DNA from 4 places in the Acidovorax temperans genome. Region 2 is predicted to be linked to each of the others. Evidence: predicted binding sites of a transcription regulator. Region 2 holds the regulator's gene; each other region holds the start of a gene.
The links. Region 2 encodes FNR, which switches genes on or off when oxygen is low (the NO sensors DNR and NnrR bind a similar motif). Its sites were predicted from a motif close to TTGATNNNNATCAA; they were not measured.
Positions count from the first base shown of each region.

Region 1: a site for FNR is predicted at 3,421-3,434, ahead of cobA (uroporphyrinogen-III C-methyltransferase). Genes of this name have one in related genera too.
Region 3: a site for FNR is predicted at 2,877-2,890, ahead of PQV96_RS03950 (oxygen-binding di-iron domain-containing protein). Genes of this name have one in related genera too.
Region 4: a site for FNR is predicted at 2,833-2,846, ahead of PQV96_RS19280 (hemerythrin domain-containing protein). Genes of this name have one in related genera too.

Region 1 is NZ_CP117193.1:234,256-238,832, forward strand. Features, by position in the region: gene mobB (molybdopterin-guanine dinucleotide biosynthesis protein B) at 18-560, shown strand; gene PQV96_RS01040 (hypothetical protein) at 573-914, opposite strand; gene PQV96_RS01045 (gamma-glutamyl-gamma-aminobutyrate hydrolase family protein) at 1,273-2,154, opposite strand; gene cobA (uroporphyrinogen-III C-methyltransferase) at 2,484-3,359, opposite strand; gene PQV96_RS01055 (c-type cytochrome) at 3,525-3,941, shown strand; gene PQV96_RS01060 (cytochrome D1 domain-containing protein) at 3,962-4,577, shown strand, end outside.
Region 2 is NZ_CP117193.1:1,732,341-1,736,917, reverse strand. Features, by position in the region: gene PQV96_RS08250 (sulfite exporter TauE/SafE family protein) at 1-47, opposite strand, end outside; gene hemN (oxygen-independent coproporphyrinogen III oxidase) at 65-1,447, opposite strand; gene fnr (fumarate/nitrate reduction transcriptional regulator Fnr) at 1,636-2,358, shown strand; gene PQV96_RS08235 (hypothetical protein) at 2,449-2,742, opposite strand; gene PQV96_RS08230 (FixH family protein) at 2,810-3,085, opposite strand; gene ccoG (cytochrome c oxidase accessory protein CcoG) at 3,131-4,577, opposite strand, start outside.
Region 3 is NZ_CP117193.1:842,960-847,536, reverse strand. Features, by position in the region: gene PQV96_RS03970 (ArsI/CadI family heavy metal resistance metalloenzyme) at 1-36, shown strand, start outside; gene PQV96_RS03965 (arsenate reductase ArsC) at 64-570, shown strand; gene arsB (ACR3 family arsenite efflux transporter) at 599-1,675, shown strand; partial or broken gene garD (galactarate dehydratase) at 1,847-2,794, shown strand; gene PQV96_RS03950 (oxygen-binding di-iron domain-containing protein) at 2,946-3,770, shown strand; gene hisD (histidinol dehydrogenase) at 3,926-4,577, opposite strand, start outside.
Region 4 is NZ_CP117193.1:4,104,673-4,109,249, forward strand. Features, by position in the region: gene PQV96_RS19265 (hypothetical protein) at 1-84, opposite strand, end outside; gene creD (cell envelope integrity protein CreD) at 313-1,821, shown strand; gene PQV96_RS19275 (hypothetical protein) at 1,818-2,072, shown strand; gene PQV96_RS19280 (hemerythrin domain-containing protein) at 2,269-2,775, opposite strand; gene PQV96_RS19285 (hypothetical protein) at 2,944-3,525, opposite strand; gene PQV96_RS19290 (CsbD family protein) at 3,598-3,816, opposite strand; gene PQV96_RS19295 (DUF1800 domain-containing protein) at 4,154-4,577, shown strand, end outside.

The DNA.
Region 1 (4,577 bases), 1.5 Mb from region 2:
GCGCAGATGGATTGACCATGAAACTATTTGGTATCGCGGGCCATTCGGGGATGGGCAAGACCACGCTGCTGGAGCGGCTTGTCCCTGAACTGCGCGCCCGGGGGCTTTCGGTGTCGCTGATCAAGCACAGCCACAAGGACATCGAGATTGATCGCCCCGGCAAGGATTCGTACCGCCTGCGGGAGGCGGGCTGCGGCGAGGTCATGCTGCTGGGGCAGGCGCGCTGGGCCTTGATGCATGAGCTGCGTGAGCAGGTTCATCCACCACTGGAATATCTGCTATCGCGCCTTCAGTCGTGCGACTTGGTGCTGATCGAGGGATTCAAGACGGGAGATTTTCCGAAACTGGAGGTGTGGCGGCCAGCCTTGTTCAAGGCGCCGCTGGGGCCGGGCTGGCCGGGCATTGTTGCCACCGCCAGCGACGAGCCACAACGAGTGCCGCACGGCCCTGCTCTCGATTTGCATGACATACCGGCTATCGCGCAACTAGTCATGGACCGTGCGCAGCCCTGCTCGTTAGGCCCAGCGGGCCGCGCGGAGCGAAGCGCAGACTGGCCGTAACCGCTGAGCGGCTCACCCACTGTATCGCTCATTGCCACTGCTGCTGGCTGGGGAAGCGACCTGTGGCACCGAGCCCGACAGGCATCCGCACCTCGTGCAGCGGCCCGGACCTTTATGCCCGCCCATCTTGCCTTGTAGCACCTTTACAAGGTGCTGCTTGGCTTCCGCCAACTGGGCCTTGTCGGTGTCGTGCACCTTGCGGAAGAACGCCGCGCACTCGGCGGAGCCGGCGGCTTCGGCGTCTTTGATGTACTGGTCGTAGGCCATGAGGGCCTGGGCCTTGTTCTGCACCAAAGTGACCCAGTCGTAAGCCAGGTTGCCAAGAGGATGGGGATCGGTGGAATTTTCTTGCATCGGTAGCCTCCGCGTTGCGTGACAAGATTTGGAGCGCCTCGTGGTTGGCCCCGCCTCGTCAACAAAGCGGGGGCAATAAAAGAGGTGCCCCACGTTGCAAAGACCTGGGCTGCGGCGAAATCCTGAAGGAAAGCCGCCCTGAGCTTGCTCTTTCCACCGTATCGCCAACCGCTGCCGCTGGGTGCGGCGTGTTTCTATGTTGCACGCAGGACTGGGCCTACTTTGCCAAGGGGGCAGTGCAGTGCTGCCCATTGAACCTGTTCAGGTATTTTCGGGGTCGTCCGAATGGCATGGCGCGATGGTCGCCGGGTGCGGCCAACAGCCCACAGCCCATGCCAAGGGCAAGCGCGGTGCCTGATCACTCCCCGCGTTCCCTGTCCTTGCGCAGCGCGCTGCGCAGCAGGCGCGTGGCGCGGTCGCGCAACCCGGTGGGTTGGTCGCGCCGCACGGGGTGCGCTTTGGCGTGAGCGCACGCTGCCAAAAAATCGTTCAGGATGGCCGTGTCGTCCAGCGTGTCGGCCCCGAGCTTGTGAAACTCGGGGTGCCACTGGGTGGCGGCGATGTAGCCGCGGCCCGGTGCGGGTTTGACGCGGATGGCTTCGGGCACGCCGTCGGGCTCGCTCAGGGCTTCGACCACGAAGTCGGGCGCCACGCGCTTGATGCCCTGGTGGTGGATGCTGTTGACGCGGGCGCGGGGCAGGTTGGGGTAGAGCTGTGCCAGGCGCGAATCGGGCACGATCTGGATGTCGTGGAAATGCTGGTCGTAGGCCACGGCGTTGCGGTGCTGCAGTGCGCCGGGGTGCTGGGTTTCGATGTCCTGGTACAGCGCGCCGCCAAAGGCCACGTTGATGAGCTGCAGCCCCCGGCACACGCCAAAGATGGGTTTGCCCACCTCGGCAAAGGCCTTCACCAGCGCCAGGTCGTAGATGTCGCGCACGCGGTCGCCAATCCATTCCTCGCGCAGGGGTTCTTCGCCATAGTTGCCGGGCCACACATCGGCGCCGCCGTGCATGACCACGCCATCCAGCCATTCGGCGTAGTGCTGCAGGGTGACGTCGCCGCGCGCCGTCTCGCCCGTGGGGCAGGGCACCATCACCACCATGGCCCCGGCGGACATGAGCCAGTGCGCGATGGACTGCTCGACGTATTGCAGTGTTTTGTTGGTGAACAGTGGGCGGGTGGGATCCGCGTGTTGAAAGCAGGCCGACAGGCCGATCTTGAGGCGGGGTGCGTTGGGCATGGGCAGCGGGTGGGGTGCGCGGGCGGTGGGTGCGCACAGGCCAGCCTCTGTTGTAGCACCGCCCTTGCCGCAGCGGTGTAGGAAAGTGTCGGCTTTGCGCGGCGCCCGCAGGCCTTCACCCGCCCTCTGAAGGGGCTCCTTGGGTATTTGAATGAAATTGGGCTCTTCTAGCGAATGCTAGTGATGCACTCGATAAATGTCGTACGTCGAAATCGTCGTTTACAGACGTGCGGCGATTTCCATCACTACTATTCGCTAGAAGAGCCTGAAATTGGCACCTGGCGCTTATTGGGTAAGCGCTGGTAGCTATCGAAATGATAGCATTTCGGTTAGGCGGTGGCGAGCTCTTTGGTTTCCTGGGCCGTTGGCACTGTTTGCAGCACGGTGCCTGGTCGCGCCAGCAGCGGGTGCAGTTGCACCACCTGGCCCACCATGATGAGGGCGGGGGGCTGCACCTTCTCGGCCACGGCCAGGGCGGGCAGGGTGGCCAGGGTGGCTGTGAGGCAGCGTTCGGTGGGCAGGGTGGCGTTTTCCACCACGGCGGCGGGGGTGTCGGCAGGCAGGCCGTGGGCGATGAGCTGGCTGCAGATGGCGGGCAGGGCGCCCACGCCCATGTAGATGACCACGGTTTGGCGGGGGCGGGCCAGCAGTTCCCAGTCCAGCCCCACGGTGCGGTCTTCGCGCAGGTGGCCGGTGGCAAACACCAGGGTGCAGGCGTGGTCGCGGTGCGTGAGCGGAATGCCCACCGACGCGCCCGCACCTTGCGCGGCGGTGATGCCGGGCACCACGTCAAAGCCAATGCCGGCCTCGGCCAGGGCCTGCACTTCCTCGCCCCCTCGGCCAAAGATGTAACCGTCGCCACCCTTCAGGCGCACCACATTGCGGCCGCTGCGCGCCAGGCGCACCATCAGCTCGATGATCTGCTCCTGCGGCAGGGTGTGACGGGATGATTCCTTGCCCACGTAGATGCGCTCGGCGCCAGGCGCAATGCAGTCCAGCACGGCAGGGCCGACCAGGTGGTCGTACAGCACCAGCGTGGCGGTCTGCAGCGCCCGGTAGGCTTTGCGGGTGAGCAGCTCCGGGTCGCCAGGGCCCGCGCCCACCAGCGTGACATGACCCACGGGGGAAACCACGGGCGCAGTGGGGCCTTCTCCTGCGGGCTGGTCTGCCGCTGCAGCGCCCGGGGCGTTGTTCTGGAAGCTCATCGTGGATCTCGTTGTGTGGTGGAAACAGGCCCGATGTTTAAACGCAATGCCCGGCCCGACCTTGACTTAGTTCAAGGTCGGCGCTTCCAACACGCGAGAGGATGCGTCCATTGAAGGCGGTTGCCGCAACCTGTGTTGCGCGCCCCACGCTCCCACGGTGACGACATGACACACATCCCCCGCTTTTTCCGGCCCGGCCCGTGGCGCGCCGCGCTGCTGCGCTGCTGCCTGCTGGGGTGGTTGGGCTGCGCGGCCGCAGGCGCTGCCCTGGCGCAGCCTGCGCCAGCCCCCGTCCCTGTCCCCACCCCCAGTGCAGAGCGCCAAAGCGCCCTGGTGCGCATGGTGCGGCAAGACTGCGGCTCTTGCCACGGCATGCGGCTGACGGGGGGGCTGGGCCCCGCCATCACCCCCCAGGCGCTGGAGGGCAAACCCCTGCTGTCCATGGCCTCGACCATCTACGGCGGTCGCCCCGGCACCCCCATGCCGGGCTGGAGCGCCATGCTCACCCTCGAAGAAGCCCACTGGGTGGCCCAGCAGCTGGCCGAGGGCTTTCCTGAAGAATCCCGGAGACCTGCGCGATGAACCCACCCGCCTTCCAGCCCCTGCAACGCCGTGGGCTGCTGACCTTGATGGCCTCGGCCCCCCTGTGGGCCAGTGGCTGCGCCGCCCTGGCCGATGGCCGCGCTGCTGAGGCAACTCCAGACAACCTGCGCGGCACGGGCGATCTGGGCGTGGTCATCCAGCGCGCGCGGGGCGCCGTCACGGTGGTGAACACCAGCGACCGCTCAATGCTGGGCGAAATCACCGGGCTGGGCGATCTGTCGCACGCCTCGGTAGTGTTCTCGCGCGATGGCCGCTACGCCTACGTGTTTGGCCGTGATGGCGGTCTCACGCAGGTGGATTTGCTGCGCGAACGCATCGTGCACCGCGTGATGCAGGCCGGCAACTCGATTGGCGGGGCCGTGAGTGCCGACGGCACGCTGGTGGCCGCGCAAAACTACGTGCCCGGCGGCGTGAAGGTGTTTGACGCCAAATCGCTCGCGCTGCTGGCCGACCTGCCCGCCACTTATGGCAACGGGCAACGCTCGCGCGTCGTCGGCTTGGTAGACCTGCCCCAGCGCCGCTTCGCCTACAGCCTGTTCGATGCCGATGCGATCTGCATCGCCGATTGCTCTGACCCCACCCGCCCCCGCGTGCATACCCTCGAAGGCATTGGCC
Region 2 (4,577 bases):
CCTACCAAACCCATGACCAGTGCGGTCCATGCAACAGTAGCCGACATGCTGTTCGTAGCCCTGCTCAGATGATGCGGGAGAAGCGGGCGCGGGTGCGATCGGCCTGCAGGTAACGATCAAAGACCATCGCAATACCGCGCACAAAGAACCAGCCCATGGGGGTCACTCGAACCCCTTCACTGCCCAACTCCACCAGACCTTGGGTTTCCATGTCCTTCAAACGGTCCAGTTCAGCAGCAAAGTACTTTTTGAAGTCGATCAGCCATGCTTGCTCCATCGGCTCAATCAGCAGTTCACCTTGGCACATCAACGCCATGATGGCAGCGCGTCTCACCAAGTCATCCCGGTTCAATGCCAGCCCCCGAACGACTGGCAGGCGACCCTGGTCAAGGAAATCGTAATACTCATCCAGGGTCTTGGCGTTTTGGCTGTAGGTCGCCCCAATGCGTCCAATCGCTGACACGCCCAGCCCAATCAAATCGCAATCGGGTTGGGTGCTGTATCCCTGGAAATTGCGGTGCAGGCGCCCCTGCCGTTTTGCAATGGCCAACGCATCAGTAGGCAAAGCGAAATGATCCATGCCGACGTATACATAGCCAGCGTCAATAAATGCATCCAGCGAACGCGAAAGCATGGCGACTTTGGCACCTGCTGTGGGCAACTCCGCTGAAATGATGCGACGCTGGGGCTTGAAGCGCTCAGGCAGATGTGCATATGCGTACAACGCAATGCGATCGGGTCGAAGCTGGGCAATCTGTGACAACGTCCGATCAAATGACTCAGGGGTTTGGCGTGGCAAGCCGTAAATCAAGTCCACATTGATGGAGTCAAACCCGATGGTGCGTGCAGATTCGACCAAAGCAAAAACTTGCTCTGCGGGCTGAACACGGTGTACTGCCTTTTGGACTTCAGAGTCGAAGTCTTGGACGCCAAAACTCAACCGGTTGAAACCCAACTCTGCCAACAATGCCAGACGCTCCGCGTTGACCGTGCGGGGATCCACTTCGATGGAATATTCCCCACCGGGAGCCAGAGTGAAGCTGCGCTTGAGCATGGACATCAACTCACACAGCCCATCATCAGACAGGAACGTGGGGGTCCCGCCACCCAGATGCAACTGGCTAACCACCTGCCCCACACCACATTGGGCTGTATGCAAGTCGATTTCGCGGCTCAGGTACCGCAAATAGACATCAGCACGATCATGGTGTTTGGTAATGATCTTGTTGCAAGCGCAGTAGTAGCATAGCGACTCGCAAAATGGGATGTGTACATACAGCGACAACGGCATGGCTTTGGAGCCTGTCCCCAAATGCCTTTGGGCCAACGCCAAGGCATAGTCCTCCTGACCAAAAGCCTCCACAAAACGGTCTGCCGTTGGATAAGAGGTGTATCGGGGACCCGGCACATCAAACCGGGTAAGGAGTTCTGGGGTAACAGCGGTCATGAGATATCCTTGCGTACTCGGTTACTGTGCCGCACCTTACCCTCTTCGTCCTTGACCTGAATCAAGTGAACCCACTGCTGGTGGAGCGACAATTTGATGCATATCATCCGCTTCTAAGCACTGTGCGAGGCACTTCGGCCTCTCTCGTCGAGCACGATATGCTCGAACAACCAACTGGTTTCTGCGCCATGAATCCGCTCACCATCAAAGTCGCCTGCTCCAACTGCAATCTCCGTGAGCTTTGCATGCCTGTGGGGCTCAACGAAGAGCAGCTGCAACGCATCGACGAAGTGGTAGCCGTGCGGCGCAAGATCAAGCGCGGCGGAACGCTTTTCCGCAACGGAGAAGCTTTCACCTCGCTGTATGCCATTCGCACGGGCTTCTTCAAGACCTGCGTGGCGACAGAAGATGGTCGCGACCAAGTCACAGGATTCCAGATGGCCGGTGAAATCATTGGTCTGGATGGCATTGTGAATGACCATCACACCTGCGATGCCGTCGCTCTGGAAGACGCGGAAGTTTGCGTCATGCCCTTTGATCGCATAGAGGAATTCTCGCGAGAAGTCACTGCGCTACAGCACCATGTGCACAAAATCATGAGCCGTGAAATCGTGCGTGAGCATGGCGTGATGCTGCTGCTCGGAAGCATGCGAGCAGAAGAGCGTCTGGCAGCGTTTTTGCTCAATTTGGTGCAACGCCTGCACGCGCGAGGTTTCTCTCAATCGGAACTGGTGTTGCGAATGACGCGAGAAGAAATTGGCAGTTATCTCGGCCTCAAGCTTGAAACCGTGAGCCGCACCTTCTCCAAGTTCGTAGAAGAAGGCACCGTGGAAGTGCGGCAAAGACATGTCCGCATTCTAGATACCGATGCCCTACGCCGCATCGTGAACAACCAACAAGCCTGCCACTGAAAAATTTTCGACAGAGGTGCCGGACAACTGACGAGCACTTCGCTGACGCCTCCGACAATGCCGCGCCATACAGCGCGGCATTTTTTTTATTCAAGTGCAGGAGGGATGCTTGCGGCAATCGTCAGGGCGCTCCTCGTCAGGCACCGGGCAGCGATTCAGTTCAAAGGGGGACATCGCAAGCAAGGTGGTGAGCGCACTGGACACCATGGTGAGCGCCCAGAACCCAAAGAACGCCAAGGTGTAGACGCCTGTTCTCGACAAGGTGACAGGCTGCCCGAACCAGTGAAGGTCTTGCGGGTCCACCATCGCAAAGACGAGCATCTCAATCACACCTGCCACCAAAAAGGCTGGCCAGGCAATCCACATCAGGCGCTGTGTCCACATCGTGCTGTTTCCTTGCGGTGTTGTATTGGGTCGTTGCGAAATTCAGTGAACCAGAGTGACTTCACAATCACCTCGGCTGCGCTTCTGGCGGGGTCGCAGCGTGATTGCGCCCTTTCATCGCGGGCGCCAAGCTCTTCTCTGGGTGCTCCAGGGTCTTGTTGATGTCGATACCTCGCTGGTAGTAATCCTCCGCGACCACAGGGTCTGGGCGCGACATCGCAAGCCACAAAGTAATGAACCCCGCAACAATGACCACCAAGGGGCCCGCCAATACCAGCCACACATGGCCAAACTTCCACCATGGGGCTGCAGCTGGCGTGGCTGAGGAAGAAACAGTAGACATAGCAAACTCCATTAACTCAGGCTTGTACGTTGAATGAAAACGGTACTACCTGGGAACCAAAAATACGGTTTTTTCTGTCACGTGGGCACCGCCACCCTCGGCACCAATTTCAAAGGTGATGGGATGAGACCCAGGTGAAGCAGACCCATAAGGCACCTGCAATCGCACAGCAACCCAGCGAGACTGAGCGGGATCGACCTCCACCGACGCTTCCGACACCACTTCAAGTCCCTCAAGACCCTTGGCATCTATGCGGTAGCGCTGAGGAGTTTCGGTAGCGTTCATGATCTGGATACGGTAGATGTTTTCCAACTTCCCCCCAGCCACAATGCGTGACAAGGCGGCCCGGTCGCGAACCACGTCCACTTTCAGCGGTGTTCTCGTCACCAGGCTGGCCAACAAGGCCACGCACAGGGTGACCAGCACGGCGCTGTAGATCAGCACGCGGGGGCGCAGCACGCGGCGCAACATCTGCGACTGCGTCCAGTGCTTGGCCACGCCGTTCTGGGTCGAATAACGGATGAGCCCACGCGGGTACTGCATCTTGTCCATCACGGTATTGCAGGCGTCCACGCACAGGCCACAGCCAATGCATTCGTACTGCAAACCCTTGCGGATGTCGATGCCCACCGGACAGACCTGCACACACAGCGAGCAGTCAATGCAATCGCCCAGCCCCTGGGCTTTGTAGTCGATATTCTTCTTGCGCGGACCACGCTGCTCGCCACGTTCAGGGTCGTAGGTAACGATCAGCGTGTCTTTATCAAACATCGCGCTCTGAAAGCGCGCATAAGGGCACATGTACTTGCAGACCTGCTCGCGCATGAAGCCCGCATTGCCATAGGTGGCAAAACCGTAGAACAGCACCCAGAAAATCTGCCAGCCGCCCGGGAACGCCAGCAGCTCGCTGCCCAGCTCGCGAATGGGGACGAAGTACCCCACAAAGGTGAACCCGGTCCACAGGGCCACCGCGATCCACACCACCTGCTTGAAAAACTTCTTGCGGATCTTCTCGAACGTCCAGGGGCCGTTGTCCAGGCGGAGCCGGGCACTGCGATCACCTTCGATCTTGTGCTCGATCCACATGAAAATTTCGGTGTACACCGTTTGCGGGCATGAAAAACCACACCACAAACGCCCGGCCACGGCGGTAAACAGGAACAGCGAAAGTGCTGAAATGATCAGCAAACCCGTCAGGTAGATGAAGTCCTGCGGGTACAGCACCAAACCGAAGATATAAAAGCGGCGCGCTCCCAAATCGAAGAGCACCATCTGGCGCTGCCCCCACTCCAGCCAGGGCAGGCCATAAAACACCAGTTGTGTGAGAAATACCATCGCCCAGCGCCACCGGGCAAATACTCCGCTGATGGATCGCGGGTAAATCTTCTTTTGTGCTTCGTACAGGGAGACGATCTCGACCTGACTGCTAGGCACTTCCGAACCATCTGCGGCAACAGGAGCGATAGGAATAACCTTGCGAGGAGACTCGCTG
Region 3 (4,577 bases), 890 kb from region 2:
GCTCCGTCAACCACCCAGTCGTCCAAATGCTGCTGACCCGCGGCTGAACCCAAGGAACCTTGCATGAGCGCCACCCGCCCACCCCTGAACGTTCTCTTCCTGTGCACACACAACTCAGCGCGCAGCATCCTGGCCGAAGCGCTGCTCAACGCCATGGGCGAAGGGCGCTTCAAGGCCTATTCCGCCGGCAGCAGCCCGCGTGACAACCAGCAGCCCAACCCACTGGGTCTGCAGGTTCTGCAAAAAGCCGGTATCCCCACCGAAGGGCTGCGCAGCAAAAGCTGGGACGAGTTTGCGGCCCCCGGCGCGCCCCACATGGACCTCATCATCACCGTGTGCGACAACGCCGCGGGCGAGGTGTGCCCCTTCTGGCCAGGCCACCCGGCCAGCGCCCACTGGGGGTATGCCGACCCGTCCGAAGGCAATGGCAGCGACGAAGAAAAGCTCGAAGCCTTCCGCAAGACCCTGCACGCCATCCAGCGCCGCCTGTCGCTGCTGATCAGCCTGCCCGACGAAAAGCTGCACCACGCCATGCTGCAAAGCACGGCGCGCGACCTGGCCAGCCATTGATCCACCCCTACTCTCTGCTCCGTTCACCATGTCCACCCTCACGCCCACCTCTTGCCCCCCCGCCGCGCCCGCCACCCAGGGCATGAGCGTGTTCGAGCGCTACCTCACCGTCTGGGTGTTCCTGTGCATCGTGGTGGGCATTGGGCTGGGGCAGTTGTGGCCCGGCGCGTTCCAGGCCATTGGGCGCATGGAAGTCGCCCAGGTCAACCTGCCCGTGGGCGTGCTGATCTGGGTGATGGTCATCCCCATGCTGATGAAGGTGGACTTTGCCGCGCTGGGCGAAGTGCGCCAGCACATGCGCGGCATTGGCGTCACGCTGGTGGTGAACTGGCTGGTCAAGCCGTTTTCGATGGCATTTCTGGGCTGGCTGTTCATTCGCCAGTGGTTCGCCCCGTGGCTGCCCGCAGACCAGATCGACAGCTACATCGCGGGTCTCATCCTGCTGGCCGCCGCGCCGTGCACGGCCATGGTGTTTGTGTGGAGCCGCCTGACCGGGGGCGACCCGTTGTTCACACTGTCGCAAGTGGCGCTGAACGACAGCATCATGGTGCTGGCCTTCGCACCGCTGGTGGCATTTTTGCTGGGGGTGTCGGCCATCACCGTGCCGTGGGACACACTGCTCACCTCGGTGGTGCTGTACATCGTGATCCCCGTGGCCATTGCCCAGGCGCTGCGCCGTGCCCTGTTGGCACGCGGTGCAACGGCGCTCGATGCTGCACTGGCACGCATTGGCCCCTGGTCCATCGGGGCGCTGCTGGCCACGCTGGTGCTGCTGTTCGCCTTCCAGGGCCAGGCCATCCTCAACCAGCCGCTGGTCATCGCCTTGCTGGCCGTGCCCATTCTCATCCAGGTGTTCTTCAATGCAGGGCTGGCGTACTGGCTCAATCGCGCAGTGGGTGAGAAGCACAGCGTGGCCTGCCCCTCGGCGCTGATTGGTGCGTCCAATTTCTTTGAACTCGCCGTGGCCGCCGCCATCAGCCTGTTCGGTTTTCACTCTGGCGCCGCGCTGGCCACGGTGGTGGGGGTGCTGATCGAGGTACCGGTGATGCTGCTGGTGGTGCACATCGTCAACCGCAGCAAGGGCTGGTACGAGCGCACTGCGTAAAAGCGGCGCCTGGCAGGGTGAGGCGAGTGCCAGCGTACTCCGCTCACCAGTTCAAAAATGATAGCTGCCAGCGCTTACCAAATAAGCGCTGGAGGCACTTTTGCCTGATTAGCGACATATCTCAGACTGAGCAGAACCAACGCCAGCTAGAGGACCCCAAAGGACATGCCGAGCCTGGGCTGCGAAAAGCTGCAGCCCGAGCGTTTGCTGCCTCCTGGTTCCATCCCCGTGGTGGACGAGCGCAGCAGCACCCATGGGCTGGATGTGGTGTGCCTGCAGGACGAGGCCCATGTGGGCTTCATGTCGATGGTGGAGTCCATCATGCGCCAGGCAGAAACCCACATGCAGCGCCTGAATGCGCGCCGCCGCGAAACCGTGCCTGCCAGCGAACTGGTGGTGGGCGTGCAGTGCGGGGGCAGCGATGCGTTCTCGGGCGTCACCGCCAATCCGGCCGTGGGCTTTTGCACCGACCTGCTGGTGCGGGCGGGTGCCAGCGTGATGTTCTCGGAAACCACCGAAGTGCGTGACGGCATTGCGCAGCTCACGGCCCGCGCCGCCACCCCCGAGCTGGCCGAGGCCATGGTGCGCGAGATGGCCTGGTACGACGCCTACCTGCAGCGCGGCAGCGTGGACCGCAGTGCCAACACCACGCCTGGCAACAAAAAGGGCGGGCTGTCCAACATCGTCGAAAAGGCCATGGGCTCCATCGTCAAGTCCGGCTCCGCCCCCATCTCCGGCGTGCTCTCGCCGGGCGAAAAGCTCCAAACCCGGGGTCTGACCTACGCGGCCACGCCTGCGAGCGACTTCATCTGCGGCACCCTGCAACTGGCGGCAGGCATGAACCTGCATGTGTTCACCACCGGCCGCGGCACGCCTTACGGGCTGGCCGAGTGCCCGGTCATCAAGGTGGCTACCCGCACCGATCTGGCGCGCCGCTGGCACGACCTGATGGACGTGAACGCAGGCACCATTGCCGAAGGCAAGGCCACCATTGAAGAGGTTGGCTGGCAGCTCTTTCACCTGATGCTGGACGTGGCCAGCGGCCGCAAGAAGACCTGGGCTGAACACTGGAAGCTGCACAACGCCTTGGTGCTGTTCAACCCGGCCCCGGTGACCTGAGCCGCGGGAGGCCTCTTTCACGCAGCAGCCTGTGAGGGAGGTGCCTGGCAAAGCCAGCACCACCTTTTTTTAACAATTCGGCTTGATATTGATCAACTGTCGTTGTTGGGGTACTCGTACAGTCAACGCTTCATTGCTTCTGTGCGCCACCATGTCCATCGAACTCTATCGCGACAAGAACCATGCCTGCATCATGTTCACCGACCTCATCGAGGAGGATGGACAGGCGGTGCAGGCCAACCAGTTCCTGATCGTGGACGATGACACCGGGGCCATCATCGACCCGGGCGGCAACCTGGCGTTCAACGAGCTGTTCATGGGAATGACGAAGCATTTCCCGCCCCACAAGCTGTCGTACCTGATCGCCTCCCACGCAGACCCGGACATCATTGCCTCGCTGGATCGGTGGCTCACCAGCACCAAGGCATCGCTGGTCATCTCCCGCGTGTGGGAGCGCTTTGCACCGCACTTCACCAAGGTGGGCAAGACAGAAAACCGCGTCATCGGCGTGCCCGACAGCGGAGGCCACCTGCCCCTGGGGCGGCATGAACTGGTGCTGTTGCCAGCCCACTTCATGCACTCCGAAGGCAACTTCCATTTCTACGACCCGGTCAGCAAGATCCTCTTCACGGGGGACCTGGGCGTGTCGATGATGTCCGGCGCCGAGGCAAGCCGCCCCGTCACCGATCTGCAGGCCCACATTCCCCGCATGGAAGGCTTCCACCGCCGCTACATGGTGTCCAACAAGATCCTGCGGTTGTGGGTGAACATGGCCCGGCAGCTGGACATTGCCATGATCGTGCCGCAGCACGGCGCACCCATCATGGGCAAGCCAGCCATCCAGGATTTCTTTGCGTGGATCGAGAACCTCAAATGCGGCATCGACCTGTTTGATGACCGTGCCTACCAGGTGCCCACAGCGCACATCGACCCCGTGACGCGCCAGATGCGTCCCGCCTTGCGGCAGGTGGGTTGACCCTCTGAGCAGGACTGCTGGCGGGCGGGCCCTGCTTTCTGGCAACAAGCCGCACGACAAACGAGTTTTGGAGCCCCCCTCGAACAAGGGCTCTCACCGCCTCGCTAACGACTTGGCCGACAGACCACCGCCGGTGTTCGGCCGCTGGCAAAGTCTCAGCCCTGCTTCTTCAAACGCATTTCCGCCGCCTGCGCATGGGCCTGCAGGCCCTCGCCGTAGGCCAGCTCGGCAGCGATTTTCCCAAGCACCTGGGCACCCGCTTCGCTCACCTCAATGAGGCTGCTGCGCTTCTGGAAGTCGTACACGCCCAGGGGCGAGGAAAAACGCGCGGTGCCGCTGGTGGGCAGCACGTGGTTGGGGCCTGCGCAGTAGTCGCCTAAGGATTCGCTGGTGTAAGCACCCAGGAAGATCGCGCCCGCGTGGCGCAGCAGGGGCTCCCAGCGGTGTGGGTCGTTGCTGCTGACTTCCAAGTGCTCTGGAGCGATGCGATTGCTGATGGCGCAGGCTTCTTCCATGTCTTTCGTCAGGATCAGCGCGCCACGGCCGGTAAGGCTTTTGGCAATGATCTCGGCGCGCGGCATGGTGGGCAGCAGGCGGTCGATTTCGCGCTGTACGGCGTCGAGGTAGGCGGCGTCGGGGCACAGCAGGATGGACTGGGCCAGCTCGTCGTGCTCGGCCTGGCTGAAGAGGTCCATCGCCACCCAGTCGGGCGGCGTGGTGCCGTCGGCCAGCACCAGGATTTCGCTGGGGCCCGCAATCATGTCGATGCCCACGGTGCCGAACACGCGCTTCTTGGCGCTGGCCACG
Region 4 (4,577 bases), 2.1 Mb from region 2:
ATCGAGCCCCCATCGACGCTCGTCGAACAGGTCATCCAGCAGAGCGTCAAACAAATGGGTCCAGCCGAACAGTTTGGAAAACATGGGGCACCTTTGGCGGTGGTTGGTTGCCAGCGAAGGCTATCGCGGCTGTATGACGGTTTGGCGTCAGCCACCGCCACGGCGGGCGGTAGGCCAACACCGCTGCACACAGCGCGTGCTGCCGTGGCTGAGCCACGTGCGTTCACCACTTCACGCCCGCTTCACAAACTTCATGGGCACCTCACGCACGGGCCAAAAACTCGCTCCACATTCAACCCAAGGAGGAGTCTTTTGAAACACCCACTGATCACCAAACTGGCCGCGCTGGGCGCCGTGTTCGTGCTGCTGCTCATCGGCCTGGCACAGATTGAAGACGTGGTGCGCGACCGCCAGCGCTACCGCACACTCACAGCCCAGAGCGTGGCCGACAGCCTGGCCGGCCCGCAAACGCTGATGGGCCCGATGATCCACAGCGCCTGCGTGGAAAGCTGGGACGCAGAGACCGGCAAGGGCGAGGAGCACCGCACCACCGAGCAGCGGCGCGAATTTCTGCTCACCGCCATGCCCGAGCAGCTGCACGTGCGATCCAGCGTGGGCATGGAAGAGCGCGCCCGGGGCCTGCACAAGGTCAACACCTTCAACCTCAAGACGCACCTCACCGCGCAGTGGGCGGGGCTGGCCAGCCTGCAGGCGCACAGCACGGTCAAGGGCTCGCGCCTGCAGTGCGGCGCCCCCATCGTGATGGTGGCCGTGGGCGATGCGCGGGGCATTCGCACGGCGCAGGTGTCGCTGGGCGAGCAGGCCCTGGCCCTCAAGCCCGGCACCTTCCACCCCACCTACAGCCGCGGCCTGCACGCGGTGCTGCCCGAAGGCGTGCGCGGCCAGGCCGAGCCCCTGACGCTGGCGCTGGACCTGGAACTGGTGGGCACCGAGCGCCTGTCCATCGTGCCCCTGGGCGGCAACACCGATGTGAAGATGACAGGCAGCTGGCCCCACCCCTCGTTCAACGGGCGCTTTTTGCCATCAGAGCGCACCTTGGGGCCCGAGGGCTTCACGGCCCAGTGGCGCCTGTCATCGCTGGCCACCACGGCGCAGCAGGATGTGCAGGCCGGCCGCCGCATTTGCGCAGGCAGCTACGACGATGCCCCCACCGAGTACGCCCCCGCAGGCACCACACCGCGCGACTGCGCCGACAGCTTTGGCGTGGCCTTTGTGGACCCGGTGAACCCCTACACCCTGGCAGACCGCGCCACCAAATACGGCCTGCTGTTCATCGCCCTGACCTTTGTGGCCGTGGGCCTGTTTGAGCTGATGGGAAATGGCCCCCACGCTCCACCGCTGCGCGGGTCGCTGCCCCCCGAGGGGGCCGCTTTTTCGTCTTGGGACGGCGCGGCGACGAAAAGGCTGCGCGTGCACCCGGTGCAGTACCTGCTGGTGGGCGCGGCGCTGTGCAGCTTTTTCCTGCTGCTGGTGAGCTTGTCCGAGCACCTGCCCTTTGGCTGGTCGTACCTGGCTGCGGCCACCGCCTGTGTGCTGCTGCTGGGCTACTACGCCAGCCACATGCTGGGCGGGCTGGCGCGGGGGCTGCCGCTGGGCCTGGGCATTGGCCTGCTGTATGGCCTGCTGTACGTGCTGCTGCAACTGGAGCAAACGGCGCTGGCCGTGGGCTCGGTGGCGCTGTTCCTGGTGCTGACTGCGGTGATGGTGCTGACCCGCAAGGTGAACTGGTATGGGCTGACGCCTGCACAGCGCAGCACGCCCCCGGCCATACCCGCTGCTGCACCCAAAGAAGCGCCATGAACGAAGCCGCTAGCCTGGCCCCGCCCACGCCAGCCAGCGCGGGCCTGACGGAAACCGAGGCGCAGCGGCTGGAGCGCCACCGCCAGCGGCTGCTGCACGCGCTGCAAGCCCAAGACCGGCGGGCGCTGAACACCGCCAAACAGGCCTTGCTGCGCAGCGCCTATCGCCGCCCGGCCACGGCCCCCTTGCGGCGGGCGCTGCGCGATCTGTCGTGGTGGATGGCGGCCATGCTGCTGCCGCTAAGGCGCTGAAAGCGTTTAGAGGTGTTTTAGAGCGGCTAACAAAACTCTTCTGGCGTCGTTGCCGCGTCTTGTCGTACTACGCGTACTGCCTGCGACGCGGCGCCTAGCCAGAACCGTTTCGCTGAGTTTTGTTAGCCGCTCTTAGGGCTACAGCGCTTGTGTAATAAGCGCCAGCAGCTATACCTTAAATAGCATCCAAAGAAACTCAGGCGGCCTCGGCGGGCTCTTTTTCGGGGTGATCCACGCAGCTGTGGGTGCTGCCGCAGCCCTGGATGAGTTCGGCGGGCAATGCATCAGGGGCATGCACCACGCCGGTGGCCGGGTCAAAACCCACGCGGCGCAGGTGCAGGGCCAGCGAGGCGTCCATCATCTGCGCATGCTGGGGGAACCACTGGGCCAGCTCGCCCGTCATGATGCGGATCGGCTGCAGGTCGCCCTGCTCGGCCCGCACGATGCCTTCGCGCATCACCTGCAGCACCACCTTGTGCTGCGTGGTGTGGCAGTTGCCGGAAGCAAATCGGGTGGCCACCATCCAGGCGTCTTCCTGGCCGAAGTGGTGCTCGGTGTGGTCCACCAGTTCCTGCCAGCGTTGCACCACGGTCGCGTCGTCGGCCTGCTCCACCTGGGCCAGCAAATCCACGAATTCGCGGTGGGTGTCGTCCATCAGGGGCAAATCCAGCGCCAGCGCGTCAGACCATTCCAGTGCAGCCATTGTTCTTCCTCGTTGGTGACAAAAGGCGGCAGCTTAGGCAGAACACGGGCTGGGGTTTTGACGCACATCAGGGGGCCTGCCATTGGCAGGCCCCCGTAACCATTTCACCCCGGTGGCTGGGGCGGGCAGGCACCGCTGCGGCCACCTGCCCCACGGTCAGTGGCGCGTTCAGTTTTGGCCGTGCACGCGCTTGGCGTCGTCCACGCACTTGGACTTGACGTCACCGCTCAGGGCATCGCAGCGTTCCTTGGCGGCCTTGTAGTTGGCTTCGTTCTTTTCGGCGGCAGCGTCCTTGCGGGCCTCTGCCACGTCAGCCTGCTTGGCTGCAGTGTTGTCGGCGGGCTTGGCAACGGCGCGGGCCACCTTGGCGTTTTCCTTGGCGCTCACATGCGCGGCCTTGGCATCCTTCACGCACACGTCCTTGGCGTTGCCGCTCAGGTCGTCGCACTTCTCCTTGGCGACTTCATAGTCGGCATCGGCCTTGGCTACGCGGGCCTTGTAAGCAGCCTTGTCGCTGGGCTTGTAGCGGGCGTCCAGCTCGGCCTTGGCCACGTTTTCAGCGCCCTTGGCTTCCTTCTGGCAGACATCCTTCGCGTTGCCCTGCAGGGCGTCACATTTTTGCTTGTTGGCCTTGTAGTCGGCAGAAATCTGGTCCTTGGCTGCCTTGTATTCAGCGGGCTCCATGGCCATGGCCGAGGTGGCCATCAACGTTGCAGCGGACAGGGCGATCAGTGTGCGTGTGAATTTCATGGTCTTCTCCTCAATGTGCAATAGGTGTGGTGGACAAGGTCGGCAGACGCGCCGCCCGAAGGACTGAACAGGTCAGTCGTTGAAACGGAAGGCTGGGTGGCGGGCTTGCCAGTCGCTGATCTGCTTTTCAGCCGCTTCGCGGGCCAGGCCCTGGCGTTCTTGCAGCTTGCCCAGCAGCTGTTCGCGGCGGCCGTCGATCACGTCGAAGTCGTCGTCAGTGAGCTTGCCCCACTGCTCTTTCAGGTTGCCCTTGAATTGCTTCCAGTTGCCCTTGATGGTGTCTTCATTCATGGTTCGCATCCTCAGTTCAACTCACCCCAGCCACCCACCCGAAATGCGTGAGATACATGCTGCGGCGATGGAGTCACTGTAGAAAACAAGCCGCGTGGCCGGCGTAGTCCGCGCAAGGCAGGCCCCGTCGGCTCTGGCCTACGGCGGTGCAGGACGCGCCCCCCCGGCTGTAGGCGCAGCGCGACAGTGAGGCACCTCTTTGCAACACAGGGGCCCAGGCAGCGCAGGGGAATGGGCGCGACCCTGTAACGACCGTATCGATTGCTCACAAATTGCGCCAAGAGAAGACGAAGGTGCTTCTTACACTTTCGAGCGCATTTCCACGGTTGCTCACAACATGACAAATACCCACGAGGAGCCTTTGCGCGCACTGGCGGCAAAGGAAGAGGAGGGGAGCGGACCCACGGCAGCGAGCGCTGCCGTGGGCACTGCATCCGGCACGCAACCCACCCCACCGCTGGCCCCCCTGGCAGCCACGTTGGCCAGCACCGCATTGGCGGCCTGCGGAGGCGGCTCGGGCGCGGCGGACCCCAGCGACCCCACGCCACTGCCAGCCCCGATACCCGCACCCCCCAGCCCGTACAGCAGCGCTGCCTCCGACCAGGAAGCGGCGCGTTTTTTATTGCAGGCCCAGTTCAGCGCCTCGCCCAGCGAAATTGCCACGGTGCGCAGCGTTGGCTACGCCGCGTGGATCAATGCCCAGTTCGCTGCACCGCTGGGCACCCGGGGGTGGGACTGGCTCAACGAGCGGGGCTACGCCA